Regions from separate parts of the Paenibacillus sp. FSL H8-0048 genome, predicted to be linked through region 2. Evidence: riboswitches for the same ligand, from Rfam matches in the RefSeq annotation. Region 2 holds a riboswitch; each other region holds the start of a gene.
The links. Region 2 has a riboswitch for cyclic di-GMP ahead of NSU18_RS17605 (anti-repressor SinI family protein). Riboswitches for the same ligand answer to the same signal wherever they lie in the genome.

Region 1: another riboswitch for cyclic di-GMP. It lies ahead of NSU18_RS16315 (transglutaminase-like domain-containing protein); the one in region 2 lies ahead of NSU18_RS17605 (anti-repressor SinI family protein).
Region 3: another riboswitch for cyclic di-GMP. It lies ahead of NSU18_RS14430 (PA14 domain-containing protein); the one in region 2 lies ahead of NSU18_RS17605 (anti-repressor SinI family protein).
Region 4: another riboswitch for cyclic di-GMP. It lies ahead of NSU18_RS21415 (flagellar assembly protein A); the one in region 2 lies ahead of NSU18_RS17605 (anti-repressor SinI family protein).

What each region holds. Positions count from the first base shown of each region.
Region 1 is NZ_JBBODF010000001.1:3,850,386-3,858,002, forward strand. Features, by position in the region: rRNA gene NSU18_RS16305 (23S ribosomal RNA) at 1-1,404, opposite strand, end outside; rRNA gene NSU18_RS16310 (16S ribosomal RNA) at 1,729-3,289, opposite strand; gene NSU18_RS16315 (transglutaminase-like domain-containing protein) at 3,660-4,469, opposite strand; cyclic di-GMP riboswitch class I at 4,483-4,563, opposite strand; cyclic di-GMP riboswitch class I at 4,637-4,718, opposite strand; gene NSU18_RS16320 (class D sortase) at 4,846-5,499, opposite strand; gene NSU18_RS16325 (GtrA family protein) at 5,567-5,971, opposite strand; gene NSU18_RS16330 (glycosyltransferase family 2 protein) at 5,961-6,938, opposite strand; gene NSU18_RS16335 (glycosyltransferase family 39 protein) at 7,036-7,617, opposite strand, start outside.
Region 2 is NZ_JBBODF010000001.1:4,145,485-4,153,101, reverse strand. Features, by position in the region: gene NSU18_RS17610 (2-oxoglutarate dehydrogenase E1 component) at 1-1,550, opposite strand, end outside; cyclic di-GMP riboswitch class I at 2,266-2,369, shown strand; gene NSU18_RS17605 (anti-repressor SinI family protein) at 2,404-2,547, shown strand; gene NSU18_RS17600 (helix-turn-helix domain-containing protein) at 2,694-3,026, opposite strand; gene NSU18_RS17595 (TasA family protein) at 3,324-3,914, opposite strand; gene NSU18_RS17590 (TasA family protein) at 3,954-4,550, opposite strand; gene sipW (signal peptidase I SipW) at 4,631-5,233, opposite strand; gene NSU18_RS17580 (hypothetical protein) at 5,235-6,548, opposite strand; gene NSU18_RS17575 (IS3 family transposase) at 7,031-7,617, opposite strand, start outside.
Region 3 is NZ_JBBODF010000001.1:3,404,561-3,412,177, reverse strand. Features, by position in the region: gene NSU18_RS14445 (glycosyltransferase) at 1-866, shown strand, start outside; gene NSU18_RS14440 (UDP-glucose dehydrogenase family protein) at 871-2,211, shown strand; gene NSU18_RS14435 (sugar phosphate nucleotidyltransferase) at 3,140-4,513, shown strand; cyclic di-GMP riboswitch class I at 4,652-4,732, shown strand; gene NSU18_RS14430 (PA14 domain-containing protein) at 4,747-7,149, shown strand; gene NSU18_RS14425 (glycosyl hydrolase) at 7,344-7,617, shown strand, end outside.
Region 4 is NZ_JBBODF010000001.1:4,977,216-4,984,832, forward strand. Features, by position in the region: gene NSU18_RS21400 (ABC transporter substrate binding protein) at 1-315, shown strand, start outside; gene NSU18_RS21405 (Crp/Fnr family transcriptional regulator) at 334-1,038, opposite strand; gene hcp (hydroxylamine reductase) at 1,171-2,823, shown strand; gene NSU18_RS21415 (flagellar assembly protein A) at 2,931-4,580, opposite strand; cyclic di-GMP riboswitch class I at 4,661-4,753, opposite strand; gene biuH (biuret amidohydrolase) at 5,259-5,942, shown strand; gene NSU18_RS21425 (ABC transporter substrate-binding protein) at 5,968-6,981, shown strand; gene NSU18_RS21430 (ABC transporter ATP-binding protein) at 6,996-7,617, shown strand, end outside.

The sequences.
Region 1 (7,617 bases), 300 kb from region 2:
CTCGCCTTAGGTCCCGACTTACCCTGAGCGGACGAGCCTTCCTCAGGAAACCTTGGGCTTTCGGCGGATCAGATTCTCACTGATCTTTTCGTTACTCATACCGGCATTCTCACTTGTGTAGTGTCCAGCGCTCCTTACGGTACACCTTCAACCCCTACACAACGCTCCCCTACCCCAGATGCAAAGCATCTAGCCATAGCTTCGGTGGTGTGTTTAGCCCCGTTACATTTTCGGCGCAGAGTCACTCGACCAGTGAGCTATTACGCACTCTTTCAATGGTGGCTGCTTCTAAGCCAACATCCTGGTTGTCTGTGCAACTCCACATCCTTTCCCACTTAACACACACTTGGGGACCTTAGCTGATGGTCTGGGCTGTTTCCCTTTTGACAATGGATCTTAGCACTCACTGTCTGACTCCCGGCAAGAAGTAAATGGCATTCGGAGTTTGACTGAGCTTGGTAACCCTTGCGGGCCCCGCACCCAATCAGTGCTCTACCTCCACCACTCCATTCACCGAGGCTAGCCCTAAAGCTATTTCGGGGAGAACCAGCTATCTCCGAGTTCGATTGGAATTTCTCCGCTACCCCCACCTCATCCCCGCATTTTTCAACATGCGTGGGTTCGGGCCTCCAGTGCGTGTTACCGCACCTTCACCCTGGACAGGGGTAGATCACACGGTTTCGGGTCTACGTCCACATACTTAGTCGCCCTATTCAGACTCGCTTTCGCTGCGGCTCCGGCTTCTCACCTTAACCTTGCATGTTAAACGTAACTCGCCGGTTCATTCTACAAAAGGCACGCCATCATCCATAAAGAGGACTCTGACTTTTTGTAAGCACACGGTTTCAGGTTCTATTTCACTCCCCTTCCGGGGTGCTTTTCACCTTTCCCTCACGGTACTGTTTCACTATCGGTCGCCAGGTAGTATTTAGCCTTAGCAGATGGTCCTGCTGGATTCATACGGGGTTTCACGTGCCCCGCACTACTCGGGATCCGTCTCGGAGAGAATACCATTTCGGCTACAGGGCTTTTACCTCTATCGCGGGCCTTTCCAGACCTCTTCGCCTACCCTATTCCTTTGTAACTCCATGTGAGACGTCCCACAACCCCAAGAGGCAAGCCCCTTGGTTTAGGCTGTTCCGCGTTCGCTCGCCGCTACTGACGGAATCACTATTGTTTTCTCTTCCTCAGGGTACTTAGATGTTTCAGTTCCCCTGGTCTGCCTCTGCGTATCCTATGTATTCAGATACGAGTAACTGCGAATTACCACAGCTGGGTTTCCCCATTCGGACACCCCCGGATCAAAGCTTGCTTACAGCTCCCCGAGGCAGTTTCGTTGTTCGCCACGTCCTTCGTCGGCTCCTGGCGCCTAGGCATCCTCCGTGTGCTCTTAGTAGCTTAACCAAATCGCTCCGGTATTGGCTTATTCGCTCATCTTGTTTTGAATAGCGCAACCGGATTACTCCGCCTGCTAGAATATTCAAAGCCAAAAGTCCCTCATAATCCAAAACCATCGCTCAGTATCGCTAAAAACTTCAAAACTTGTTTACACAAGTTCAGCTTAAAGGAATGTTCTAAAACGCAAATTCGTTTCGGTATCCAGTTTTCAAGGATCAAGTTTCTTGCGTGAGAGTTTGAGCTCTCAAAACTGACCAACGAGTGAGTAACTAGCCGACCGGCTAGATTTAAGATTTGAATGTTTCCGTTGCAGGAAACGATTCTCCATAGAAAGGAGGTGATCCAGCCGCACCTTCCGATACGGCTACCTTGTTACGACTTCACCCCAATCATCTACCCCACCTTCGGCGGCTGGCTCCCTTGCGGGTTACCCCACCGACTTCGGGTGTTGTAAACTCTCGTGGTGTGACGGGCGGTGTGTACAAGACCCGGGAACGTATTCACCGCGGCATGCTGATCCGCGATTACTAGCAATTCCGACTTCATGCAGGCGAGTTGCAGCCTGCAATCCGAACTGAGACCGGCTTTGCTGGGATTGGCTCCACCTCGCGGCTTCGCTTCCCGTTGTACCGGCCATTGTAGTACGTGTGTAGCCCAGGTCATAAGGGGCATGATGATTTGACGTCATCCCCACCTTCCTCCGGTTTGTCACCGGCAGTCACTCTAGAGTGCCCAGCTTCACCTGCTGGCAACTAAAGTCAAGGGTTGCGCTCGTTGCGGGACTTAACCCAACATCTCACGACACGAGCTGACGACAACCATGCACCACCTGTCTCAACTTTCCCCGAAGGGCACCTGATGCATCTCTGCTTCGTTAGTTGGATGTCAAGACCTGGTAAGGTTCTTCGCGTTGCTTCGAATTAAACCACATACTCCACTGCTTGTGCGGGTCCCCGTCAATTCCTTTGAGTTTCAGTCTTGCGACCGTACTCCCCAGGCGGAGTGCTTACTGTGTTAACTTCGGCACCAAGGGTATCGAAACCCCTAACACCTAGCACTCATCGTTTACGGCGTGGACTACCAGGGTATCTAATCCTGTTTGCTCCCCACGCTTTCGCGCCTCAGCGTCAGTTACAGCCCAGAAAGTCGCCTTCGCCACTGGTGTTCCTCCACATATCTACGCATTTCACCGCTACACGTGGAATTCCACTTTCCTCTTCTGTACTCAAGTCACCCAGTTTCCAGTGCGACCTCAGGTTGAGCCCAAGGTTTAAACACCAGACTTAAATAACCGCCTGCGCGCGCTTTACGCCCAATAATTCCGGACAACGCTTGCCCCCTACGTATTACCGCGGCTGCTGGCACGTAGTTAGCCGGGGCTTTCTTCTCAGGTACCGTCACTCCGGCAGCAGTTACTCTACCGGACGTTCTTCCCTGGCAACAGAGCTTTACGATCCGAAAACCTTCATCACTCACGCGGCGTTGCTCCGTCAGGCTTGCGCCCATTGCGGAAGATTCCCTACTGCTGCCTCCCGTAGGAGTCTGGGCCGTGTCTCAGTCCCAGTGTGGCCGTTCACCCTCTCAGGTCGGCTACGCATCGTCGCCTTGGTGGGCCGTTACCCCACCAACTAGCTAATGCGCCGCAGGCCCATCCCCAAGCAGCAGATTGCTCCGCCTTTCATTCTCTCCTCAGGAGAAGAAAGAAATTATCCGGTATTAGCTACCGTTTCCGGTAGTTATCCCAGGCTTGAGGGCAGGTTGCCTACGTGTTACTCACCCGTCCGCCGCTAAGTTTGAAAGGAAGCAAGCTTCCTCTCAAACTCCGCTCGACTTGCATGTATTAGGCACGCCGCCAGCGTTCGTCCTGAGCCAGGATCAAACTCTCCAAATTGGTATTTAGAAAGAGCGATTGCTCATTTTGAAACATCTGACGAGAATTGTTACATTCTCTAATTTTGGATCTCACCGAAGTGATCTCCAGATACTCACTCGTTGTTCAGTTTTCAAAGATCAAGCTCGTTGTCAGCGACGATTACCGCGTCACCAGCAACTCTTATAATATATCACGTTCTTCCGAGCAATGCAAGCTTTATTTTCGAAATCACTTATTTAAGTAATCTCTCATTTCCTTTGCCGCTCCAACAACGCTTATTTATAATAACCTATCCTTCTATTAAAAAGCAACCTTTATATAAATAAAAATAACCCGCTTAATCATTAAGCGGGTTATTCTCAGGTAATGCTATAGTTCACAGCTATTTTTAGTAGAATTTCGCTGCAGTATATTTGCTTGCTGATTTGACCAGTTCTGTTGATGCTGTGTTCTTGCCCAGACCTGCATCAACTGTAGTATCAATCGTTACCCATTTGCCGTTCAGGAACACTTCGTTCCAGGCATGGTATGAAGTTACATAGCTTGTATTCCCCATAACCAATTTGGTTGGAATCCCTTCACTGCGGAGCATAGTAGCGAACAAGGATGCGTAATCGTAGCAGATCCCTTTGTTGGTAGCAAGCGTGTTATCGTTGTTCGGAATATAATCTGTGCTTACGCTGTTAGCCAGAGAGTAATCATATTTCACGTTAGTTACGATGTAATTGTAGATAGCCTTAACTTTGTCTGCATCTGTAGTCAGACCCTTTGTAAGCTGGGCTGCCTTTTGAACGGATTTATCGGAAGAACTCCACTTTACATTCTGTACGGAGCTCAAATATACGGCATTCACATTGCTCATGGAGAGAGATACAGTCTCGGAAGATAGCACTTTATATTTGTTGCCGGTAGTATTCTCAAGAACGGAAACCTTATAAGAGCCATTACCTTGTTGCAGCGGGAACGTCTCGTTCGGCTTGGAGGTGTATAAGTTGTAAGTATAGCTGTTATTGTCCTTGGTAATCATGAGCTTCATCTTCTTGTCCTTAGGAACGTCGTACGAAACCCCGATGACCCCTTGATCAAGTTGTCCAACATTTAACCAGCCTGAATCTGCATTAGCGGCTTGAGCAGTGCCTGTCTGCACGGAAGTGACGATCACAAAAAGTGTAATCAGCATTAAATAAAACTTTTTCATGGATAAAACTCCTTTCGGTAGCTGGCTGCCATTCTTACGGGAAGGCCCTTTAGCTTTGCGTCCCTACCTTTCGATAGGTTTGCCGTTATCGTATAAGCTTTATCTGTCCAATCTACTACCACATAATGACAGATTCTGAATTAAAACAAACAAAAAAAGCCTCTTCATTCGGTAGCTGGCTGCCATCCATGACGGGAAGGCCCTGTAGCTTTGCGTCCCTACCTTTCGATAGGTTTGCCGTTATCGTGTATTAGCTTTTGATAGTTCTATTTTACCATACCTCTATCTATTATCAAGACCCAAAATGCTAGATTCCACCACAAATATACTAAAATTTTATGTTTTTTTCGACCTTTATCGCCTTGTCTTGATAGATTCAGGTCAGCTTGGCATGAATTATAAGTCTGTGGGTCGGGTTGACAAGCGGATCACAGGTAATAAGAGTCAGAATCTTATCATCATCCTTTCCCTTCAGCACCGAAATATCGGTAGGCTCTACAATAGATACATCATATACAACATACTTGTATTCCTGGCCGCTTGTAATAACAGTAATGGTATCCCCTTTACCGACCTCATCCAGTCTGTTGAACAGCCGCCCTGCCGTTCTTGACCGGTGTGCCGCAATCGCTGCATTGCCTACCGCGCCAATCGGAGCCGTCACCTTCATATGCGCCGCAGCATGCTTCATATTGGTCTTGGTGGCGCCCTCCAGTACAGGAAGCTTCAGATCGATTTTGTCGATTTCAATAATGGCGGTGATCTTGCCTCCAACTTCAATCTCGGGCGCTGTAGTGGGTACCGGCTCTTCTGCACCAGACTCTTCCGCCAGCAGCTGGGTGACTTCCGCATAAGGCTTGCTCAGATCCTGGCTGGCAGGAGCGGTAGCCGAAGGAACGATTTCACTATAAGCCTGTTCGGCCTCTTCCAGCAGCTTCTGCTGCTGAGCGTCCTCGTACCATTCGCTTCCTTTGGGGTAGAGCATAATCAGGACCCCGGCAAGTATAATCAAATAGGATAACTTCCGCATGACAATCGCCTCCGCAATATAGAATAAGTGCTACCTCCTCAGAATACCGGGAAGATATGCTGTCTCTTTAGAATACCCATTTCCGGCTTCCAAAGAAATTAATGATCACTGTAATGAAGGTAACCAGCACCTTGGCCAGCAGTACCTGTATCCCCAGCCGGTCCGTCAGAAGATGAATCAGCAGCACCGAAATGCCCAGCACCAGCAGATTCAGGACAATAAATCTCACCAGCTGCATCCGGTCAAAGCCGCCATCCCCGCCTCTGTCTCTTCCCTTAAAGGTCACCTTCTTATTCCAGAAAAAGCTGTTGGCCGTCCCGGCACTGTAGGAAATAATCTGTGCAGGAGTGTTAAGCATCCCCAGGGAATGCAGCAGGGTAAATACCGCAAAATCTATGAATGTGTTAAGCAGGCCCACCGCATTAAATTTCAGAAACTGAATCATGCCTGCGCGCCAAGCCTTATCTTGCATAATCACTTTCCTTCCGGGTGTCTTCAGCCTCTGTATCCGGGTAGCCTCTGGTCTCGCGCACGATATAGAGCGGTCTATCCTTCGATTCGTCATAGATCCGTCCGATGTATTCGCCAATGACGCCCAGCAGCATCAGCACAATGCCGTTAAACAACAGGTTCACCCCGACGATGGACGCCCAGCCCGGCACGGTCCAGGAGGTGAAGACCTTCTGGAATAAGACCAGGAACAGGTAGATGAAGCTGGAAAAGGACAGGAAGAAGCCGACATAGGAGGCGATTTTGAGCGGCTTATGCGAGAAGGAGGTGATTCCGTCGAGCGCAAAGCGGATCATTTTTTTGAGCGGATATTTCGTCTCCCCGGCATAGCGTTCTTCCCGCACATATTCCACCATGGTCTGCCGGAAGCCGACCCAGCTCACCAGCCCCCGTACATAACGGTTCTTCTCCTTCAGACCGCGCAGCACATCGCAGACCTTGCGGTCGATCAGCCGGAAATCCCCTGTATCTGTGGGAATCTCCACACTGGTCATGCTGCTGAGCAGACGGTAAAAGATTTTGGCCGTCACCTTCTTGAAAAAGGTCTCTCCGTGGCGCTTCAGCCGCTTGGCATAGACTACCTCATAGCCTTCCTTCCACTTGGCGATCATCTGCAGGATAACCTCCGGCGGGTCCTGGAGATCTGCGTCAATCACCACGACAGCCTGACCTTCAGCATAATCCATGCCCGCCGTAATCGCCACCTGGTGGCCGAAGTTACGGGAGAAGTCAATCAGCTTGACATGCTCATCCCTATTACTGATTCCGCGCATAATCTCAGCTGTACGGTCCCGGCTGCCATCATTGACGAACACGAGCTCATAGGTATCCCCGCACTCATCCATTACTTTTTTGAGCCGCTCGTAGGTTACCTGAATGACTTCCTCCTCATTATACATGGGGACAATTACACTATATCTGGCCTTCACAAGGGTTCCTCCTAAATTTATTGTAAGCCACAGCTTCCTTGATGTGCCTCATCAATATCAGCTTCCAACAACTATGCGGCTCGTTACAGCTCCCCTCCTAGAATACCCAGGAAGGGAACCAGCGAAGTACTTGAATGATATAACTGCTGTTCACCTGCATGCCGGATAATACCGGATAGAACATCACAAACAGGATGGCAGCAGCCGCAACATAGGCGTACCGCAGATATCGGGCACCCTGGAACCTGCTGTCAAGCAGCTTCATAATGTACACAATGGATAGAATCATAAACGGCACCATCGCAAAGTAATGGTACAGGAACGTCTCACGCGGTACAAGCATCCAGGGAACATATTGTGAGAAGAAGGCGATCCAGATCATGTACAGGTTCTTGTCCCGGCGCTTCACAGTGAACCATACGGCGGCCAGCATCGCGAAGATTCCTGTCCACCAGATCAGCGGATTGCCCATGGTAACTATGCTGCTCGTCTTGCCTGCGGGTAAGCCTTCGCCGCCGCTGAAGAACCACACGGGACGCTTCATGAACGGCCACTCCCACCAGGAGGAGGCGAACGGATGTGTTGCTACAAGCTGGCTGTGATAGTTATACATATTCTTCTGGGCATCAATCAGGCCCTTAAGGGTGAAGCCCTCTGCCGACGCAGACAGTGAAGGAAT
Region 2 (7,617 bases):
CTCTCAGCCTCGGCAATCATGTTCTTCACATCATCGGCAGTGACCACCTTCTCGCGTTGAAGACGCTCCGCATAGGAGCGGTAGACGGTAGGGTGGTTGCGCACTTTGCCGTACACAATCGGTTGAGTTGTCTCGGGATCATCCATTTCATTATGCCCGTGGCGGCGGTAGCCGATCAGATCAATCAGGAAGTCCTTCTTGAACATATGGCGGTAAGCACTGGCCAGACGGACAGCGGCAATACAGGCTTCCGGGTCATCGGCATTGACGTGCACGACCGGAATCTCATACCCTTTGGCCAGGTCGCTGGCATAATGGGTGGAGCGGGAGTCCTCGCTCTCTGTGGTGAAGCCGATCCGGTTATTGACGATAATATGCACGGTACCGCCATTCTGATAACCCTGCAATTTGCCGATATTAAGCGTCTCAGCGACAATACCTTCGCCAGGGAAGGCGGCATCGCCGTGCATCAGCACAGCCATAGCCTTGCTTGTGTTCAGCTTAGGCAGTCCCGGAGCATTGCGCTCTTCCTGTGCGGCGCGTGTGAAGCCCTCGACGACAGGATTGACAAATTCAAGATGGCTCGGGTTATTGGCCAGCGTGATCCGGGTGCGAACGGTCTCGCCTTCGCGGACGGCGCGGTCAGCCCCGAGATGATACTTCACATCACCGCTCCAGCCGTAGGTCACACCCATAGAGCCTTCCGAAGGGAACAGCTCTTTGTTCGGCGAGTGATGGAATTCCGAGAAAATAATATCATAGGGCTTGCCCAGAATATGAGCCAGCACATTAAGTCTTCCGCGGTGGGCCATGCCCATCAGGATATGCTCTGCGCCGTCATGCGCGGCGGCCCGCACAATCTCATCCAGCATCGGCACGAGGGCATCATTGCCCTCCAGGCTGAACCGTTTCTGCCCGACGAAGGTCTTGTGCAGGAAGGTCTCGAAATGCTCCACCTGAACCAGCCGCTTCAGCAGCTCCTTGCGCTCTGTATTATTCAGCGGGGCAGGGGAGGTCATTGATTCCGCCTGGCTGTTGAGCCAGCGCAGCTCGCGTTCATCGTGTACATGCCCGAATTCATAGGCAATGGTCTGGGTATAGGCCTGACGCATTCTATGGACGGCATCCATCGCGGTATGCACATCCGCAGGGGCATTATCCCAGATCAGCGAAGCAGGCAGAGCATTAAGATCCTCGCGGGTAAGCTCGTAGGTCTCCAGCTCCAGCCATTTGGCCATCGGGTTCGTGCTGCGCTCCAGCGGATCAATGTCTGCAGCCATATGGCCATATATTCGAATATTTGCGATCAGCTTCGAGGCCTTGACAGCCTTCTTGAGCCACTGCGCATCTGCTGATACGGCAGGCCTTGGAGCCCTCTCGGCATCGGGTGCCAGCGGAGGGGGACCGGATACGGTGAAGAGATCGCGGTAATGTTGTTCAACAGAAGAGGGGTCCTTGACAAATTGCTCATATCTTTCTTGGATGTAGCCCAGGTTGGGGCCGTAGTATTTGCTCCATACTGTGTCGTTATAGGGCTCTTTGACTGCCATGAATAGGTCCTCCTAACGGATAAACTCCACGCGGGGCATCCAGTGTGCCACTTGGCGGAGCTGCAAATGTTTGCGGTTTCATTCTCACCTTATTGTGCTACTTTCCGGCGGGGTAAATCAATTCATACTTTCGGTCAATCCGTTCGCAATTTGGCATGATTCATTACAGTATTCATACGGAACTATCATAAATAGGCATTAATCATGTATTTTAATTGAACAAATTGATTTTTATGCTTTGGGATTGGCCGTGACTCCAGAGAAGTTTTGGACCTCCGGCCGCTGTTGTCTGCAGATTTCTTGATTTTATCCCGTTGTTAACGGTTGAAATCCGCAGACAAAGGCGGTCGCTACCGCTCCTCCAGTTCCAAAATTCCCCTCCGCCACTTTTTCCTTAACTTAAATTTTCAACAAGTTCAATCCATATCACTGTCCGTAATCCATACAAATGGGTAATTGTCTCTATGCGATGTTGCGCGCAGCGGTAAGGCGGAGCAGTTAGAGTTCCCTTTAGTATATTTAAACTATTACCTAGGGTTTGAACTTGGAACTGGAAATATTTATACAAGCCACTGGCAATATTAGCTAAGTTTCCTCACATTTTATCATAAAAAAATTCCAGAAAACGACACACTAATCGCGCATGATCTTGTATAATGTTATTGCGGAGAACGGTTTCATCGATTCTTGCCAGATCCTTTCATGATGGAAAGGGTCCAGTAAAAGGTAAACCTGCCGAAAGACAGGGGCACAAAGTCTCGGATCTAAAGTAGAGATACTACAAAGTAGCAATACTACTATGATGGCCGGACTGCCTGGGGACGCGAAAATTCTAGGAGGAGATTTCTTGGATATGTCCAACCAGGGGAATGACGAGCTGCAGGCAGTAGATCTGGATTTAGAATGGGTGCACTTGCTGATGTCTGCCAAGCAGGCGGGGATCGCGGCGGAGGAGATCCGCCGGTTTCTAAGTGAGAAGGCGCTCCAGGCGATGTAAGGACGGTCATCATTGCTGCGATACATACAGAAAAGGCACAGCGCCCGGTACGCTGTGCCTTTTCTGTATGCCGCTTGAAAGCATGCCTTCGCCGAAGGCGGCCTCCCTGCCGTGCGGAGTCTTCCCTGTGACATACAATGCTGCGTTTAATTGTCCTTTTGTTCCATCCGCCATTTCTGGTAATCAAGGAATTCCTTGAATTCACGTTTGCTTATACCGGAGGCCATGGCCTCCTGAACCAGCCGGAACCATTCCCCGTCCAGAGCCTGTTCTTCCGTCTCTGCCAGTCCGCCATACAGCAGTGCATGAATGGATACCTGAAGCGCGTCAGCGATTTTTTCGATGAATTGAATGGAGGGGTTGGATTGAATATTGCGTTCTACATTACTGAGATATGATTTCGCCACATCAGCCTTATCCGCAAGCTCGGATAGCGAATAGCCCTTCTCCAGCCGGAGTTTGTGGATGCGGCCTCCCATAGTATCTGACACGATTACAACGCCCTCCGTACTTTTTATTAAAAGATAAGAAGTGATATGCTTCGCGCTATATCCTTATCTTTCTCACTGAAACGGTACCGCCCTCATAGAAAGGCAAAGCCGTTTTCACTTGTCAGTATAACAAAAAACCGCAAATCGGACAAAAATCATTAAGCCCGGCAGCCTGGGAAAAGGAAACGGCACACCCGGCCCGGTTGGGGGAAGGATGTGCCGTCTTGCTGAAACGGTATCGTCCTTTCAAAGGACGGCAAAGCCGTTTTCCACTTGAGTGTTGACTTACTTGGCCTCTCCCAGTCCTTGAAGTGCATCGAAGGTCCAGTTCAGAGCTAGGCCGTCACCCTGGAAAATGTTCTGATCTTGGCTGTTGTCTACGAACTCGAAGGCGATCTTAAAGGTCTTGGACCCGGCTGCGGCAATCCCTCCTGGCAGTACACCTGCTGCTACGAGATCGTAGCTGGGGGTGTTCTTCAGATCCTTCAGGGAGATCTCGGACAGCACATGACCGCTTAGTGAACCGCCGGTGTACGTGTTATCGAGAAGCTTGACCTTGAAGTGGTCTCCGAGATCCTGGCCCGCGTTATCGCCCTTGGCATCGGTTACGGTGTAAGTGGTGGCCAGCTTGAGGAATTTGATATCCAGTGTGCCGTCATTGGACAAGGTGAAGGTGCGGACGGTGTAGTCTCCCGGCTTCAGATTCGTCAACGCTACCGGAGTATTGAAGGAAGAGCCGAGCTTCAGCGTACCTGCGGCGAAGGTTGCCGTGCTGGTGGCTGTGGAGCTGAAGTAAGCGAAGGTGCCCCCGCCGATTAAAGACAAGCCCAGTGCCGCCGATGCTACGCCAAGACCCAATGTTTTTTTGATACCCATGATTGATTTCCTCCTCGAATGGTTTGTTTTGCCCTGAAATTATTTGAGACTGCCTTTTTCCTGGTTGGCTTCAAAATTCAGCGTCAGCGCAAGCGTATCGCCCTGATAATAGTTCTGCGGCTGGAGGGTCTCCTTGAAGGCGAATTGAATGGTCAGGTCATCCGAGGTACCGGCTTTGATGCCGGATTTCTCTCCGCCTAAGATTGCTCCGAGAATTCCCCGGGCCACCAGATCGGGACTCTCCTTCTCCAGATCGGCCAGCGAGATGACCAGAAGCGGTGATTCCTTTTTATCCTTGTTTACTAGGAAGGTCACAATAATATCATCCTTGAAATTATGCGTACCGTTATCACCTTGGGCGTCTGTAATGGCGGACGAGGTGCGCAGTACCACTTTGGGAATATTGAGCGTTCCGTCATTTTTGAGCTTGAAGTCCCGTAAGACTGTATCTCCCGGCTTGAGATTACTGAGATTAACAATGACAGAGGGATCAGATTTCAATGATAGGGTTCCGTTGTTAAAAGAAGCTGAAGAAGTAGAGGTACTGCTGAAGTAAGCGAAGGTACCTCCGCCGACCAGGGTTAAGCCTAATGCTGCCGATACAACGCCGAGACCTAATGTTTTTTTGACGTTCATTTGTTCATCCCTCTCTTATGAGTCTGCTTTGTAGAGCTGTATTGTGGCTCCGCGTTTCGTAAACGGGAGAGGACAATCGATCATTGGACGAGGTCAGTCAGACTATCCGGCCCGCCTCCGCTGGCTGCGGATGAAGCCACGTTCTTCTTTTCCAGTGCCGCAACGGCCTTCCAGGAAGAATACAGCGCGTAGAGGAGCAGAAGCAGCCCGGGAATAATCATCAGCACTACGCTGCCGGCTTTGGAGACTGCGAAGCTCATGGCATAGCCCACATAGGGGACGGTTACGCCGGTGTACTCACCTACCACATTCGTGGAACTGACGGGCGCGGTGTCGGCTGCATCATTATTGTCGCCCTTGGTGATATAGCTGGCTTGCCCCAGCGCACTGTTCAGCTCGGCATCGACCACGCGGTGGGTGATCAGAATATTATCCGGATTCAGAAAAGTGATCACATCGCCCTTCTGGAACCGCGTCATGTCTCCGCCCGGCTTAATGGCCACAATGGAACCGGTCTGGATGCCTGGCTCCATGGAGCCGGACAAAACCGTCTTAATCTGATAGCCGAAGAAGGAGGGCTCGCCGCCGGAGGCTTTGGAGATCACAACGGCTGTGATCAGCACGAGGAACACAATCAGAATCAGTGTGGAGATGATCGTACCTGCTATTTTTCGGATGCGCATCTTATTCGCCGCCTTTGCTGGTGTCGGATTGTGGAGACGGTGTAGCTGCAGGAGCAGGCTGCCCGTCGTCCATCACAGTGCCCGGAATTACGCCGTTAGGTCCTTGATCTGGAGTGGGTTCCGGTAAAAGAATCTCAGGCACAGGAGTGGCCGCTGGAGCAATAACCTCTGCTGCTGCTGAAGCTGTGGGGACTGGAGTATCCTGTACAGGCGCTGTTGGAGCGGGCTCCTCTGCCGGCTGGCTTTTGTCAGGAGGACTGGTTGCGGGCGGCTGGTTCCGGGCTTGTTCATGCTCCAGCTTCAGCGCTTCGTCAGCAGCCTTCTGCTTCTCTATGGCGAGCCGTTCGGCCTCTTCCGCTCTGGCCTTATCGGTCTTTTCCAGCGTCAGGCGTTTCTCTTCCTCCTGCTGTGCCTTCGCCTTGTCCTCAAGGGCCGTCTTGGCACCAGCGATCTCTGCCAGCTGTTCCTCTAAGGTGTGGATGGTGGAGGTCAGGGTATCCTTGGACGCTGTTAATTCGGTATTCAACTGCTCATACGCGGCCAGCAGCGCAGGGGATACCTGCGAATCTACTTGATAGGCGCTGGTTACGAATGAGAGCACAGGCTCCTCAGCGGGGAAGCTGTAGTCATCCTGCCGGAGTAAGACGCGGTCGGGATTACCGGTAGGCAAGGAACCGCCGATATCATGAATCGAGCCAAGGTATTGCACAATTCCGCTTAACGTCTCCGCCAGCGGCTCCGAGAGAATCCCGCTTTGCTGAAGACTCTCTTGAATCTGGTCAAAGAACTGTGCATCACGGATTTCCAGACAGTTAGGATCGAGATTCACCATATACCCTCCGAGCTTGTGCAGAATGGCCGCTGCATAGCCAATTTCCTGCAGAATTTGTTGCCAGACCGTCACGTTGAAGCTTAGTTGCTTCTCCAGCAGACCGATCTCGCTGCCAGCTTGAGTGAGCTCAGACGAGAGTTCGTCTGCAGCCTGATCCAGCTCGGCAAGCGACAGCTCTCCGGTAGCGGCTGAGGTGTTATACACTCCACTGATGCTATGGCTGCCAAGGGAAGCTTTCAGCTCTACGAGGGTGCTTAGATGCCCGCCTAATTCCGATAACAGCTGTTCAATCTGACCCGGGAATACCGAGCACAGCCCGATGGAGCTGATCTGCTCCTGCGAGGTGTTGAACTCTCCATAGGTGCTGCCGATCTGGCCTGAGGTATAGATCAAAAGCACAGATACAGCCATACCCGATTGCAGAATCCGCAGGCCGAGCTTCCTGGTTGTTCGTTTGCGCCGCTTGGCAGATCTGGGGTACATAGCTAAGCCCCCTCTCAACTTGCTAATGAGTTATTCGTTATATTCGTTCTTTATAAAGAACAATATCGTAAGCAAATCATACACTGCGCCGCTTGGAAAAGAAAAATGTTAATTTCAGCGGAATGTTCGCAATAAAGTACGAATTAGGTGGGATATCTCGCTGTAACTGCGGTTATCGCTGTTTTTCACAAATGTTCTTTATAAAGAACGGATGGGGCGGGTGGCAGGAGCGGAGTGAGGTGAGTACAGGTGCACCTGAATGGAGCAAAAGTTGGTGGGGAGCGGAAATGAGGGCATTAGTGCCCCTGAATGCGGCGAAAGTTAGTGGAGTGTGGAAATGAAGAGCATAAGTGCACCTGAATGGAGCAAAAGTTGGCGGGGAGCGGAAATGAGGAGCATAAGTGCACCTGAATGGGGCAAAAGTCGGCGGGGAGCAGAAATGAGGAGCATAAGTGGACTCCTGTCAAGAAAGTAGACAAAACCTACAACGTTTTTCGCTTAAATGTGGCTGCAAACTGAACCGGAGAAACGTACCCCAGTGCCCCATGGATTCGTTTACGGTTGTAGAAAAATTCAATGTACTGGAAAATGGCATCATACGCCTGTTGCTTCGTTTTAAATCGATTCCAGTACACCAACTCTTTTTTTAAGAGGCTGTGAAAAGATTCGATACAGGCGTTATCATAACAGTTTCCTTTGCGGCTCATGCTTGCGGTCATCTGGTACGTCTTTAGGCGTTCCCGGTAGTCTGCAGAGGCGTACTGGGAGCCTCGATCCGAATGGTGAATCAAGCCCTTTCCGGGGCGTTTGGCCTGGTAGGCAGCGTCCAGAGCGCCCTGTACGAGGTCAGTGGTCATCCGGTCGCTAAGCCGCCAGCCGACAATCTCCCGGGTACACAGGTCCAGCACGCTCGCCAAGTACATTCGTCCTTCCCGGCAGGGAATGTAGGTGATATCCGCTACCCACGTCTGGTTCGGCTTTTCCGTGTGAAATTGCTGGTTTAACAAGTTGGGGGCAATGGGTAGCGGATGGTTGGAGTCGGTGGTGCATACGCGAAATCTCTTTGCGA
Region 3 (7,617 bases), 740 kb from region 2:
ATTTGGACTTCAGCGGGTATGATATCGTTCTTAGCTCCAGCAGTGCATTTATGAAAAGCATCCAGGTGCCCGAATCCACCTTCCATCTGTGCTACTGTCATACGCCGATGCGCTTCGCCTGGGACTATGACACGTACATGGAGCGGCAATCGAATTCTGGGTTGTTCAAAAGACTGCTTAAGGTGTATATGCAGCGGCTCAAGAACTGGGATCAGCGCACCTCCAAAAATGTGAACCAGTTCGTCGCCAACTCCTCCGTCGTGAAGACGCGGATTCAGAACTATTACCACCGGGATTCCGATGTGATTTTCCCGCCGATCAATACGGCCCGCTTCACCAGCTCCCCGAGCATTGGAGATTATTATCTGATTGTCTCGCGGCTGGTCTCCTACAAGCGGATCGATCTGGCGGTGGAGGCGTTCAACCGTAACGGTCTGAAGCTGTATATTGTCGGGGACGGACCGGACCGCAAGCGTCTGGAAGGCATGGCCAAGGGAAATGTATCGTTTCTGGGCCGGCTGGAGGATGAGGAAGTCACAGGGCTGATGTCCCAGTGCCGGGCGTTTGTTTTCCCGGGGGAAGAGGATTTCGGCATCACGCCGCTGGAGGCGAATGCTGCTGGAAGACCGGTTATCGCCTATCAGGCCGGGGGAGCGCTGGACACGATTATTCCATACGTTAACGGCGTATTTTTCCAGCACCAGGAAGTTGATGATTTGCTTAAGGCCATTGATGAGGTGGAGTCCTATGCGTGGGATATCGACCAGATTATGGGCCATGCACGCAAATTCGATGAGCAGGCGTTTATGGTTCAGTTCAAGCAGTATGTGGAACAGGCCTACGTCAATTTCCTAAAAGGAGGATGAAAGTATGAAACTCGCAGTGATTGGTACCGGCTATGTAGGACTTGTATCAGGCGTATGCTTTACCCTAAATGGAAATCATGTCATCTGTGTGGATAAGGATGAGGAGAAAATCACTAAGCTGAACCGGATGGAATCTCCCATCTATGAGCCGGGCATTGAGGCCCTGATCGAGATGAATCTGCGCGAGGGCCGGCTGAGCTTCTCGTCCGATCTTCAGGAGTCGGTCCGCCGCTCGGATATCGTCATTCTTGCCGTGGGTACACCGTCCCTGCCGGGCGGCGAAGCCGACCTCAGATATATCGAAGGAGCGGCTGCCGAGATTGCGCAGGCGATGGAGGGCTATAAGATTATTATGACCAAGTCGACTGTCCCCGTTGGCACCAATGAGCGTATCCGCCAGCTGATCTCCTCCCTCACGAATCATCCCTTCGATATCGTCTCTGCGCCTGAATTCCTCCGTGAAGGCTCTGCCATCCGCGACACGCTTCATCCCGACCGGATCGTGATCGGACTCGACAATCCTGAACTGGAGCCGACCATGCGCGAGCTGCATAAGGGCTTCACAGAGAATGTATTCGTCACGGATATCCGCAGCGCCGAGATGATCAAATATGCCTCGAATGCTTTTCTGGCGACGAAGATTTCCTTCATTAATGAGATTGCCAACATTTGCGAAAAGGTAGGAGCGGATGTCACCGAAGTCGCAGGCGGCATGGGGATGGACCAGAGAATCGGTTCGACCTTCCTGCAAGCCGGTATCGGCTATGGCGGCTCCTGCTTCCCGAAAGACACCAATGCGCTGATCCAGATTGCCGGTAACGTGGATTATGAGTTCAAGCTGCTCAAATCCGTCGTTGAAGTCAATAAAGGCCAGCGCTTCATGATTATCTCCAAGCTCCATGAATCGCTGGGCAGCCTGCGCGGTGCGGTTATCGGCATCTGGGGGCTTGCCTTCAAGCCCAATACCGATGATGTCCGCGAGGCCCCGGCCCGTGAGATCGTCGAGGCGCTGGTCGCCGAGGGCGCCATTGTGAAGCTGTACGATCCCATCGCTGCGGATAACTTCCGCAAGGAATACGATCATCCGCAGCTCCGCTGGTGCGGACTGGCGGAGGAGGCGGCCGAGGGCAGCGATGCCGTCTGCCTGCTGACCGACTGGAGCCAGTTCAAGGAGATCAACCTGCACGCGCTTGCGGGAACCATGCGCCGCCAGGTGCTGATCGACGGCCGCAACGTCTATACCAAAGAGCAGATCGAGGGCACCGGCCTTGAGTACATCTCCGTCGGCCGCCCGCAGATGGGCGGGCTTAGCGGATTCTCCGCCAGCGTGGCTGGCGCGGTGTAGCTGGCGATCCACTTGAAGGCGTTACGCCGGAAGTAGGCTGCGCGGCGAAATGAAGGGGATAAATCCCCTTGAATGGGCCGAAAGTGGGCCGCGCGGCGAAATGAAGGGGATAAATCCCCTTGAATGGGCCGAAAGTGGGCCGCGCGGCAAAATGAAGGGGATAAATCCCCTTGAATGGGCCGAAAGTGGGCTGCGCGGAGAAATGAAGGGGATAAATCCCCTTGAATGGGCCGAAAGTGGGCCGCGCGGCGAAATGAAAGGGATAAATCCCTTTGAATGTGCCTAAAGTGGGCTACGCGGTGAAATGAGAGGGATAAATCCCTCTGAAGGTGCTTAAAGTTGGCTGGATGTGGAAATGAGGAGCACAAGTGCCCCTGATTTCTCGGATTCGAGCCAATTGGAGCAACTGAGCAGCATTTGTGTCCCGTACTTAAACTAACCAGCTTCTGCCGCCGCAAATTTGTGCGGCAAGCCCTTGGAACAAGAGTCTTGATTCCCGGTTTTGAATTCCGGTCTTGGAATTCTTGCTTTCTCTAGCCGCTAGGTCAGCGGCGACGCCTTGGAACAAGCGGCAGCCCGCTCCTATTGCCGCTACAACAAGCCGGCAATACCCGGATCTTTAGCCGGGAGCTTCGCCTGCGGGCGAAGCGGTTATGAAATCACAAGCCTGTTATGAAATGGAGCGGAGAGGAATTTTGGAGCTGTAGGAGCGTAGCGTCCGCCTAAAAGCTTTCCGCAGGAAAGCTCGCTTCGGAAGCATATGCTGTATTTGGATTTCTACCGCGAGGAGCGGTTTTAATCAGGAAATCCAAATTGGGCAGGGGCCGTAAGCCCAAAATTCCTTGCAGCGACCCTCATAACAGGCGGGGTTTTAACTTACAACCGCAATAAGAAATACCCAATAACAATACGATATGGAGGGTTCACTATGAAACTAGTACTTCTATCAGGCGGCTCAGGCAAGCGGCTCTGGCCGTTGTCCAATGATTCACGCTCCAAGCAATTTCTGAAGGTACTGGCAAGTCCGGCAGGTGAACCGGAATCAATGGTACAACGGGTATGGAGACAGCTGGAGGAGAATGGCATGGCCGGGTCCTCTTATCTGGCGACCGGACGCAGCCAGGTGGAGATGATCCAGAGCCAGCTCGGCAGCGGGGTGCCGATCATCGTGGAGCCGGAGCGGCGGGATACCTTCCCGGCCATTGCGCTGACGGCGGCCTATCTGTATTCCATCGCGGGAGTTTCCCCAAGCGAGACCGTGGCGATTCTGCCGGTGGACCCATACGTGGAATCCTCCTTTTTCGAAACGGTGCTGCAACTGGAGAACACTATGCTGGTGAGCGGAGCGAACCTGGCGCTGATGGGCGTAGTGCCCGAGCATGCTTCGGAGAAATACGGCTACATTATTCCAACGGGCGCAGATGCGGGAGCGAATGGTTATCTGCAGGTCAGCCACTTCCAGGAGAAGCCGGACCGTGTGCAGGCCGAGGAGCTGATCAGCCAGGGCGCGCTCTGGAACTGCGGGGTGTTCGCCTTCCGCCTGGGTTACCTGCTGGATATTCTGCAGCGCAAAGGGCTGCCGCTGAATTACGAGGAGCTGCAGAAGCAGTATAAGCTGCTGTCTTCCATCAGCTTCGATTATGAAGTGGTGGAGAAAGAGGAGAACATCGTCGTGCAGCCGTACGCAGGATTCTGGAAGGACCTGGGTACCTGGAACACCCTGACCGAGGAAATGACCAGCAACCATGTCGGCAAGGGCTTCGTAACGGCAGACTCCGAGGGCACCTCGCTCATTAACGAGCTGGATATTCCGATTACCGTGATCGGGGCGAAGGATCTGATTATCGCCGCCAGCCCGGACGGCATTCTGGTGACACACAAGACCGAGAGTCCGCGGATCAAGGAAGTGCTGAAGACCTTTGAACAAAGACCGATGTACGAGGAACGCCGCTGGGGCCACTACAAGGTGATCGACTATGTGAAATATGACGAGGGCAACGAGGTGCTGACCAAGCGGATTTTCATCAATGAGGGTAAGAATATCAGCTATCAGCTGCATCACAAACGCAGTGAAATCTGGACCTTCGTCAGCGGGGAAGCCAGCATAGTCATCAATGAGAAGATGCATACGGTGAAGGCGGGAGATGTGGTGCGGATACCGGAAGGGACCAAGCATGCCATTCTGGCTCTTACCGATGTGGAGTTCATTGAGGTGCAGACCGGGTCTGAGCTGGTAGAGGAAGACAACATCCGTATTACTCTGGACTGGGAGGATATAGCGCTACATCAGTTCATTTCGTAGGTCTAACTTATCTATTTAACCAATTGTTACAAAATCAAAACAGGTACTCGGAACTATTTATTCGGAGAAATTCGCGTTTGCTCTACAAAAAAATTGCATAAAGACGATAATTTACGGTAAGAGGGATTGATCCTTCCAAAACGACAAAGGCAAACCTGATCGAAAGACAGGGACGCAAAGCTATAGGGCCTTCGCAAGAGTGGCAGCCTGGCTACCGAAAGGAAGAGAATATTGTGAAAACTTACCGTAAGTCTCGTTTGCTCTGCGCTGTGCTGTCGCTGGCCGTGGTATGGTCTGCTGTACCTGTGGGACTGGGAATCGCCCCTTCCACCGTCAAGGCTGCCCCTTCTGAAGGAGCGCCGGTGAACCCTAACGCCTCAGCCGAGGCGGTCAAGCTGCTGAACAATCTGTATGAAATCTCGGGAAATGGAATCATTACAGGCCAGCATGACTATTTCGAGAGTCCGGATGAGCTGAGCAACAAGCTGAAGGGAACAAGCGGACAATACGCAGCACTGCATGGTTATGAGCTTGGAGCAATCGGTGGGCAGAGTGAGAGCGGAGTAGCTGCACAACGCAAAAATATCGTCTGGAGTGCGACGAACTGGTCCAGAGCAGGCGGCATTGTCGCTATGACCTTCCACCAGAATCTGCCGGGCACCAAGTACGAATGGTCCAATGTGCAGAAGTCAATCACCCAGGCGCAATTTAACAAATACGTAACCCCCGGAACACCAGAGTATAATGCGCTGATCACCGATCTGGATAAAGTAGCTGTCTCTCTGAAAAGCCTGCGGGATGCTAAGGTTCCGATCCTCTGGAGACCTTACCATGAAATGAACGGCGGCTGGTTCTGGTGGGGGAAGAAAGATAATTTTGCAGCATTGTGGAATATTATGTATGACCGGTTCGTGAACGTTCATCAGTTAAATAATCTGCTCTGGGTATGGAACCCGAATGCGCCGAATGCAAACTCCGATCCCTATCCACGGACTTATCCGGGTGCGGACAGAGTGGATGTGCTGGCGGCGGATATATACAATAATGACTACTTGAATAAATACCATGATGATCTGACCAGCCTGGCTGGCGGCAAGCCGATAGGCATCGGCGAGAACGGTGAAATGCCAAATATCTCGAAGCTGAAGCTGACCCAGCAGAATTATGTGTTTATGATGAACTGGGGCAAGATGCTCTACGAGAATAACAGCACAGCTACGATCAAGAATTTCATGAATGACAGCTACACACTGACCCGTGACCAATATAAGGCCTGGTCTGCTCCGGCGGCGGCTCCTAAGCCAACCGCAACGCCGACACCAACACCAACCGTAACACCGACACCAACTGCAACACCAACGCCGACGCCAACTGCAACGCCGACACCAACACCAACCGTAACACCGACGCCAACTGCAACGCCGACACCAACACCAACCGTAACACCGACGCCAACTGCAACGCCTACCGCAACACCTACCGTTGCGCCGAAGCCGGTCCCAACTCCCGGTGATACGGAGGGTAAGCCTGCCCAGAATGGCTTGCTTGGAGAATACTTCAAGAACATGACGCTCTCGGGGACACCGGTTATGGTCCGTAACGATGATGTCATCAGCTTCAATTGGCGTCAGGGTACCCCTAATGCCGCACTTGGAGTAGATTACTTCTCGATCCGCTGGACCGGCCAGATTAAGCCCGCTTACAGTGAGACTTATCAGTTCTATACTACATCGGATGACGGTATCCGCTTGTGGGTGAACGGCACAGCCGTCATTGACAGCTGGGTCAAGCAGAGCGGAACGGCCCGCACAGGAAGCATAGCCTTGACTGCCGGGCAACTGTACGACATCAAGGTAGAGTATTACGAGAATGCAGGCGATGCGAATGTTCATCTGATGTGGCAGAGTCCCAGCCAGGTGAAGGGAACCGTACCTGCAAGTGCGCTTTTCTCCAGGGCAGGCAACACATCCATACCTGCTCCGGCTGCAACCGCAGTACCGACCACGGTACCAGCAGCGACAGCAGCACCAGCGCAGACAGCAACGCCGGCACCAGTAACGACACCAATGCCAGCACCAACACTGACGCCATTACCGGCACCGACACCAACGCCAACACCGGTGCCAACGCCGACAGCGGCTCCTGTTCCCGTTCCTACTCCTACAGCAACACCGGTGGATCTGCCGGTAGAAGTCCCTGCTGCTAATGGATTGTACGCGGAATACTTCAATAACATGACGCTTTCGGGCGAACCCGCTGTAGTGCGTACCGATGCTGTGCTTGATTTCAACTGGCGCCAGGGCTCGCCGGATGCCGCTATCGGCATAGACTTCTTCTCTGTCCGCTGGAGCGGGAAGATTAAGCCGCTGTACACGGAGACTTATCAGTTCTATACCCATTCCGATGACGGTATCCGCGTACGGGTGAACGGTGAGCTTGTGATTGACAGCTGGGTGAAGCAGAGCGGCACTGAACGCATGGGCAGCATCAGCCTGACCGCAGGCGAGCTGTATGATATCCAGGTAGAGTATTATGAGAATCAAGGGGATGCAAAAGCGCGGCTGATGTGGCAGAGTCCGAGCCAGGCCAAGGGTACCGTTCCGGCAAGCGCGCTGTTCCTCCCGTCCGCTTCCTAAGCTCATAAGGTCCGCAGCTGTGTTCATCATTGGCGCTGTTACTGGTTAAGACGTTACAATTATAAATCCTGTAAGCCACACTCTTAATGGCCCTGCTTACCAGCAGGGCTACTAAGCTATAGAAAGGCAGACAATCCGGGTGGTATAACCTCAGGGTTCTGCCGGAGAAGTGTGGCTGGAGAAAGGAGATTACATTGAACACTTACCGTAAGTACAGGCTATATACAACTATTTTCCCTCTAATCCTTATCCTTTCATTACTTCCATGGGGGGAAGGGCGCAGTCTGCCCGCAGCCGCCAAGGTTACGGCACCTGCCGCCCCCGCTCCCATAAAGCCCATTAATCCTTCGGCCTCCAAGGAGGCTTCCGCACTGTTAAGCTATCTCAGTGATCTTAGCGGCAAGGGGATGATCTCCGGCCAGCATGATTACCTGGAGAGCCCCGATGAATTCAATAATAAGCTCCGCA
Region 4 (7,617 bases), 830 kb from region 2:
GGCATTGCGCTGGATGACTTCGGAACGGGCTATTCCTCACTCAGCTATCTGAAGCAGCTCCCGATTACTACCCTGAAGATCGACAAGTCCTTCATCGACAGCATCGATACCCCGAACAATATGTCGCTGGCCAGCTCCATCGTCACCATCGGCCATGAAATGGGACTGAACGTTACCGCTGAAGGGGTGGAGACCCCGGAGCAGCTTGCTTTTCTGGAGCGGACCCGCTGTGATAAGATTCAGGGCTACTATATCAGCAAGCCTATTCCTGAGAAAGAGGTCGCGGGCTGGGTGGCGGGGCGGATTGCGGGCTGAGGTGAACGGTTGCGGTTCCTATAGATTGCCTGCCGAAGAGGGCAGAGTCTGGATGTAATCATGCATCCGGCTCCGGTTCAGCAGGGTGATTTCATTGCCCTTGAATTCGATCCAGCCCTGATCGCGCAGGAATCCCAGCTCCCGCGACAAGGAAGGGCGGGCGGTATTCATATGCTCGGCCCATTCCTTCCGGCTGAAGGGGAGCTTCAAGGTATCGGATTCCTGCTGCTCTCCCTGCTCCAGCAGGAAGTCTACGATACGGCGGCGCAGCGGCCCGGCGGACAGGTTCTCAATCTTCCGGTTCACGAGCACCAGCCGCTCGGACAGATTCTCGATGAAGCGGGTGAGGATATCGGTGTCGGCCGCGAATAATCTCAGCAGCTCTTGCTTGCTGATGAACATTACCTTGCAGGGGCCTGTGGCTGTGACGGTGGCGGGCACGGTGTTATTCCTGCGGAATAATACGGCTTCGCCGATGGTCTGCCCCTCCTTCAGATGCGCGATGGTCACACTGCTGCCGGTGGGATGTGTCTTCTGCACCTCGATGCGGCCGGAGAGCAGAATCCCAAGCCGGTCCGCCGGATCGCCCTCTGCCAGAATAATCGCATTCTTATGGTAGGAGCTGACAGAGTAGGCCAGCGTATGCAGCAGCTGTTCGATCTCATCTGCGGATTTTCCGCGAAACAGCAGGCAGGCTTGCAGCGAAGCGGGCTCCGGTCTCATACTTTTCCTCCTGATGATTTGTGATTGGTAACATTCGTTACCGATTGATAGACGAAAGTCTACTACAATTATTGGTAACTGTAAAGGCGAGGCACAGAGCGGTTCCATTAATGATAAGGAGTGATTCAGGTAATGAGCGAAATGTTTTGTTTCCAGTGTCAGGAGGCAGCTAAGGGGACCGGTTGTACGATTCAGGGGGTATGCGGCAAGACCAGTGAGGTAGCGAATCTGCAGGATCTTCTGGTGTATACACTCAAGGGTATTGCCATCTTCGCGCGCAGCGGGCGTGAGCTGGGGATTACCGATCCGGTGACGGAGAAATTCATTATAGAGAGCTTGTTCGCTACGATTACCAATGCCAACTTCGTGCCGGAATACTTCACGGCGAAGATCCGGGAAGGACTGGCCCTGCGGGATCTGTGGCGCAGCAGAGTGGCTGATGCCGGAGTGATGGCCTATTTGTCGGAGCATGACGCGGCGAACTGGAGTGCGGTGACCGATGAGGAGCTGATGGACAAGGCGGTAACGGTGGGTGTGCTTGCTACAGAGCATGAGGATATCCGTTCCCTGCGCGAGCTGCTGACCTACGGTCTGAAGGGAATGGCTGCTTACATGGAGCATGCTGCGGTACTGGGCTTCTATGAAGCAGGAGCACATGCTTTTATGGAAAAAGGCTTGGCAGCTGCGCTGGATAACAATCTGAGCGGCGGTGAGCTGACGGCTCTGGTGCTGGAATGCGGCAAGTTCGGCGTGGATGTGATGGCGCTGCTGGACCGGGCCAACACCGCAGCCTACGGTAATCCGGAGATTACCAAAGTCAATATTGGAGTAGGCACGAACCCCGGTATTCTGATCAGCGGTCATGACCTCAAGGACATGGAAGCGCTGCTGAGGCAGACCGAGGGAACTGGGGTGGATGTATATACGCACAGTGAGATGCTGCCGGCCCACTACTATCCGGCCTTCAAGAAATATAGCCACTTCGTAGGCAACTACGGTAATGCATGGTGGAAGCAGAATGAGGAATTTGCCAGCTTCAACGGTCCGATTCTGATGACCACGAACTGCATCGTGCCGCCGAAGGACAGCTACAAAGACAGGTTGTACACGACAGGCAACACCGGTTATCCGGGAGTTCAGCATATCGCGGCAGGCACTGACGGTGAGAAGGATTTCTCAGCTCTGATCGAGCAGGCTAAGAGCTGCAGTGCTCCGGTAGAGATTGAGACCGGAGAGATTGTCGGCGGCTTCGCCCATGCGGCTGTAATGAATGTGGCGGATCAGGTGGTTGGAGCGGTAGAGAGCGGCGCTATCAAGCAATTCTTCGTCATGGCCGGCTGCGATGGACGGATGAAGAGCCGGAATTATTACACCGACTTCGCAGCAGAGCTGCCTAGTGACACGGTGATCCTGACCGCAGGCTGTGCCAAATACAAATATAACAAGCTGGCGCTTGGTGATATCGGCGGAATTCCGCGCGTGCTTGATGCCGGCCAGTGCAATGACTCCTATTCTCTTGTGGTCATAGCGCTTAAGCTGAAGGAAGTCTTCGGTCTGGCGGATATCAATGATCTTCCGATCTCCTATAACATTGCCTGGTATGAGCAAAAAGCGGTGATCGTCCTGCTGGCGCTGCTGCATCTGGGTGTGAAGAACATTCATCTGGGCCCTACGCTTCCGGCCTTCCTGTCGCCTAATGTAGCCAAGGTTCTGGTAGATACCTTCGGTATCGGCGGTATTACTACCGTGCAGGAAGACATGGAGCGGTTCATCGCTGCGGTATAATACTAATTCAATATGAGCCAAAAAACACAAAAACGAGTCTCCGTATCTGTATACGGGGGCTCGCTTTGTGTGTGTATAGATATGAACGTCACCGTCAGTAGTAGTACTTAACAAGAATCCCGCACAAGCAGCTTGCCGCCGGACTCCAGGCGGCTGCCCTGCGACTGGGCAAGATTAATCACTGCATGCTCCTCCTGGAGCAGTTCAATCTCTTCGCCCAGCTTGAGGAGCAGCCTGGAGAAGCTGCTTAGGACACTATCCGTAATATATCCGGTGAATTGCCCCGGGTGGGTGAACACCTCAAGCATGTGCCGGAGCGGGTCTGTGCCTGAGCCGAACTCTCCGTTCATACGGCTCAGGGCAGCTTCAAGATCGCGGATCAGGCTATCGAGGTGGTTGTATTTATCCTCCAGCAGCAGCATGACCACCAGTCCGTAATTCACCGACTGCTGCCGGGACTCTACGTTCTTGGCAAGCTGGCGTGCCGCCTCGCGCAGTCCGTCCACTTCTATACGCAGCAGTCCTGCGAGGCTGTGCAGACGATGCTGCTGTACCCCGGCATATCCGGCGTACAGGCCGCTGCCGGTGACCTGGCCGCTAACATAAATACTGCCGGTCGCTATAATCGTAGATTGGCGGATATCGCCATAGACGTACACATTTCCCAGGGCTTCGATCCGTACAGATCCTTCCAGATCTCCCGGTACAATAATGTCGCCTGCGAACATAACGTCGCCCGCAGGCTCAGTCATCTCTCTGGTCAGCAGACAGACCGGAGGGAAGTCGCAGATCCGGACGCTGCCGCTTCCTCCGCAGATGCGGGGTCTGCCTGTGCGGTTGGCTACGATATTACCGCAGGGAAGGAGCTTGGCGTGATTACCGGCAGCGAAGTAGATATCCTGCGGCGGGGGAGGGGGCAGGACCCTTCCGTCTGTGCCGAGGCCGGGAATGCCTTCCTCCGGCGGCAGCTTGCGGGCGAAGACTTCACCTGCATAGGTGAAGGGGGCTCCCGGGAAACGGAGATACTCCAAGGGTTCCGCGGGCTTCTGAGCGGGGGCTTCCTGCCCCCCAAGCATTCTGTTCCCCTCCAGTGTATGCTCCGGCAGCTGGAATTCCAGCCGGGCCTCCTTGCCGGGCAGCGGGGCTCTTCCTTCAGCGATACATACGGGAAGATATGTAGGATTCGTAAGCTCCGCGTACAGGGCGGAAATGTTCAGGCTCTGCAGAATGAAACGGTTGTCCAGTGAGGAAATAATCTGTTCTATGGTGAGCGTGGACAGCAGCACCGCCGGGTTGGGCTGGGCACGGACGACCGTCTCGAAGGCGGCGGGACAGTTGACCAGATTCCAGGCGTACTTCTCTGCACGATATAAAGTGAAGTGGACCTTGAGCTTGTCAGGCGATACGGTGATTTCATACTGCGGCTTCTCGCAGATCTCCCAGGTAATATAATCTGCCTTGGTCACCTCAGTTGGCTCTGTAACGGTCTTCCAGTTGATCTTCAGGACAACAGGGTGGATCGCAGAAATACGGGCGGGAGCGCCTCCGGGGAGCGGGGGAGTAATGAATATCTGGTTGTCCTGCACGAGGATAATTCCATTCTTATCTCCAGTTGTCCCGTCAGAAGCTCGGCCCTCCACAGAGAATGAATCCAGGAGACCTTTACGTTCAAGCATCAGGGACTCTACGAATTCATATCGGCTTGGTTCGATATCCTGCTGCGGCATGGTTGTAACCTCACTTTTTCGTATGATCAATGGCAATTCGTACAGAAAAAGAACATCATCAAGCCCGGAAGTCTTATCTTCCTCCTGAACAGCTGGCTTAAGTGGTCTCTATTGGCAGCCTGGCAACCGTAAACGCGGATTCCGGCGTTCTTAGGCCCATAGCTTTGCGTCCTGCCCTTTCGGGGAGTTTGCCTTTAGAAATAGATCAATGATATACATCCTGTAGAGGCGATGAATTGTGATCGACTGCAATCGACAAAAAGAATCATAAATAGTTCTTATGCGTCATTAACTTCTGCAAACAAGCTTAATTCTAGTACTTAAAGAGCTATTTTTCAACTATATTATGCCTATTTATCAAAAAACTCGAAATATGCAGCTCTATTTCGACAAAAAAACTGGTTTCCCAGCGCTTACAGCTTATGGAAGGGGAATAGGAGAGGGATTGTGGGTATTCAACGGTTGGGACATCCTGGGCTTAGCAAAACCCGGAGTGTTCCTTTTTAATAAGCAGTATTGCGAGTGAATATGTTATGTATGTGTTAGTTATGTGAATTAACACAAACATTCAATGCATTATTTCGTAATAAAACCGAAGACATCCCAAATTCATTGTAATATAATCTAACTCATACCAAGGAAACGCGAATTAATGTTAACAAATATAACGTTAATAGAGATGACGGCATCAGGAGAGGAGCATAAACCATGCAAATTGCAGCAACACCTTACATCTGGCCTTATGACGGGGCGTTGGACCCGGCGAAGACAGCGCTGATGATTATCGACATGCAGACGGATTTTTGCGGCAAGGGCGGTTACGTCGAGAGAATGGGCTATGACCTCTCATTAACAGCGCGGGCGATTCAGCCCATTCAGCGCCTGCTGGCCCGTATCCGGGACATCGAAGGGTTCACCGTGATTCATACCCGCGAGGGGCATAAGCCGGATCTGTCGGATCTGCCGGCGAACAAGCGGTGGCGAAGCCGCCAGATCGGGGCTGAGATCGGCTCCGATGGACCGGCGGGACGAATCCTCGTACGGGGGGAACGCGGCTGGCAGATCATCGAGGAGCTGGCGCCTATTGCCGGAGAGTACATTATAGACAAGCCGGGCAAAGGCAGCTTTTATGCAACGGACCTGGACCTGATCTTGAAGAATAAAGGAATTACCCATCTGATTCTGACTGGAATTACTACGGATGTCTGTGTACACACCACGATGCGGGAGGCCAATGACCGGGGGTACGAGTGTCTGATTCTTGCAGATTGTACAGGAGCGACGGATGAAGCGAATCACCTGGCGGCACTGAGTATGGTTCAAATGCAGGGCGGGGTGTTCGGCAGTGTAAGTGATTCACAAGCGGTGCTGAAGGCGCTGGAGCAATACTAAATCATTCATAAACGGGGGAATTACCATGTGGAACAAGTCCAGAACGAAGGCGCTGATGCTGTTAACCTCGCTAATGCTGCTCCTGACCGCCTGCGGTAACCATACGGAAGCCGGGAAGGCCGAAGGACAAGGAGCGGAAGGCTCGGGCGAGCTGAAAAAGGTGGTGCTCCGGCTGAAATGGATTCACCAGGCGCAGTTTGCCGGCTTTTATACCGCAGTGGAAAAAGGCTTCTATAAAGAAGCGGGGCTGGATGTTGAGATCCGCCCGGGGGGCTCGGATTTCCCGGCTGTGCAGATGGTAGCTTCCGGCAGTGAGGAGTTCGGGGTTACCGGTGCCGACCAGGTCGTCATTGCCAGAGAAAAGGGCGTCCCGGTCAAAGCGTTGTCCGCAATCTACCGCAAAACCCCGTTCGTCATGTTCGCACTCAAAGAGTCGGGGATCAAGACAATGGAGGATCTTACCGGGCAAAAGGTGGGCATCAAGCTGGGCGGCAACGAAGAGCTGACCTTCCGTGCCATGGAGAAAAGCGCAGGCATTGACCCTTCGCAAATCGAAGAGATGCCGGTCAAATATGATCTGAGTCCGCTGTTAACCGGTCAGGTCAAGGCTTGGCCCGGATATGTCATTAATGAAGTGCTGGCTGTAGAGGAGCAGGGCAAGGAAGTGAATATTATCGATCCAAACGACTATGGCATCAATTTCTATGCCGATACCTTGTTCACCACGGAGTCTGTTATTAAGAAGGACCCGGAGATGGTCGCAAGCTTCGTGCAGGCCTCTATGCAGGGCTGGGATTATGCGGTCAAGCATCCGGAGGAGGCGGCAGAATTCGGTCTTAAGTATGGCGAGAAGCTGGATTTGAAGCATGAGGTCAATATGATGAAGGCCAGCATTCCGCTGCTTGATCCGGAGAAGCTCCCGCTGGGCTCGATGGACGAGGCATCTTGGGAGACACTGCAGAAGAATCTGGTCGAGCTGGGCTTTGTGAAAAATGAACAGGACATAGGCGGACTGTTCACCAACGAGTTTTTGAAATAAGGAGGGGCCTGATAATGACAACAGCGATCAAAGAACAGCTGGAGGCTGCCGCCGTGCAGCATCCCGGTACCCGGGAAACGATGCTCTCCCTGCGCAATTGCTCTCTGTCCTTCGGCAACGTGCCTGTGCTTAATCAGGTCAGCCTTGACGTATACCGCAATGAGTTCATTTCAATTCTTGGACCAAGCGGCTGCGGGAAATCTACAACACTCCGGCTAATGCTGCGATTGTTAAGTCCGGAGGCCGGTGGAGAGGTGGCGTATGCCTCCCCGGATCTGTCCCTGGGCATGGTCTTCCAGAAGCCGGTCCTGATGCCGTGGCTTAGTGCGCTACAGAATGTAATGCTGCCGCTTGAGCTGGGCGAGAAGAAGAAATTCAGCAAGGCCGAGGCACGCGAAAAAGCAGAAAGTGCCCTGTGTCTGGTCGGCCTCCAGGATTATCTGAACCACTTCCCGCATCAGCTCAGCGGAGGGATGCAGCAGCGGGCAGCGATTGCCCGGGCTCTGGCAGCCGATCCGACAGTGCTGCTGATGGATGAACCGTTCGGCGCGTTGGATGAGCTGACGCGTGAGAAGCTGAATTTCGAGCTGCTGCGGCTATGGGAGAGCCCGGAGACCAGTCTAAGCAGCATTGTGA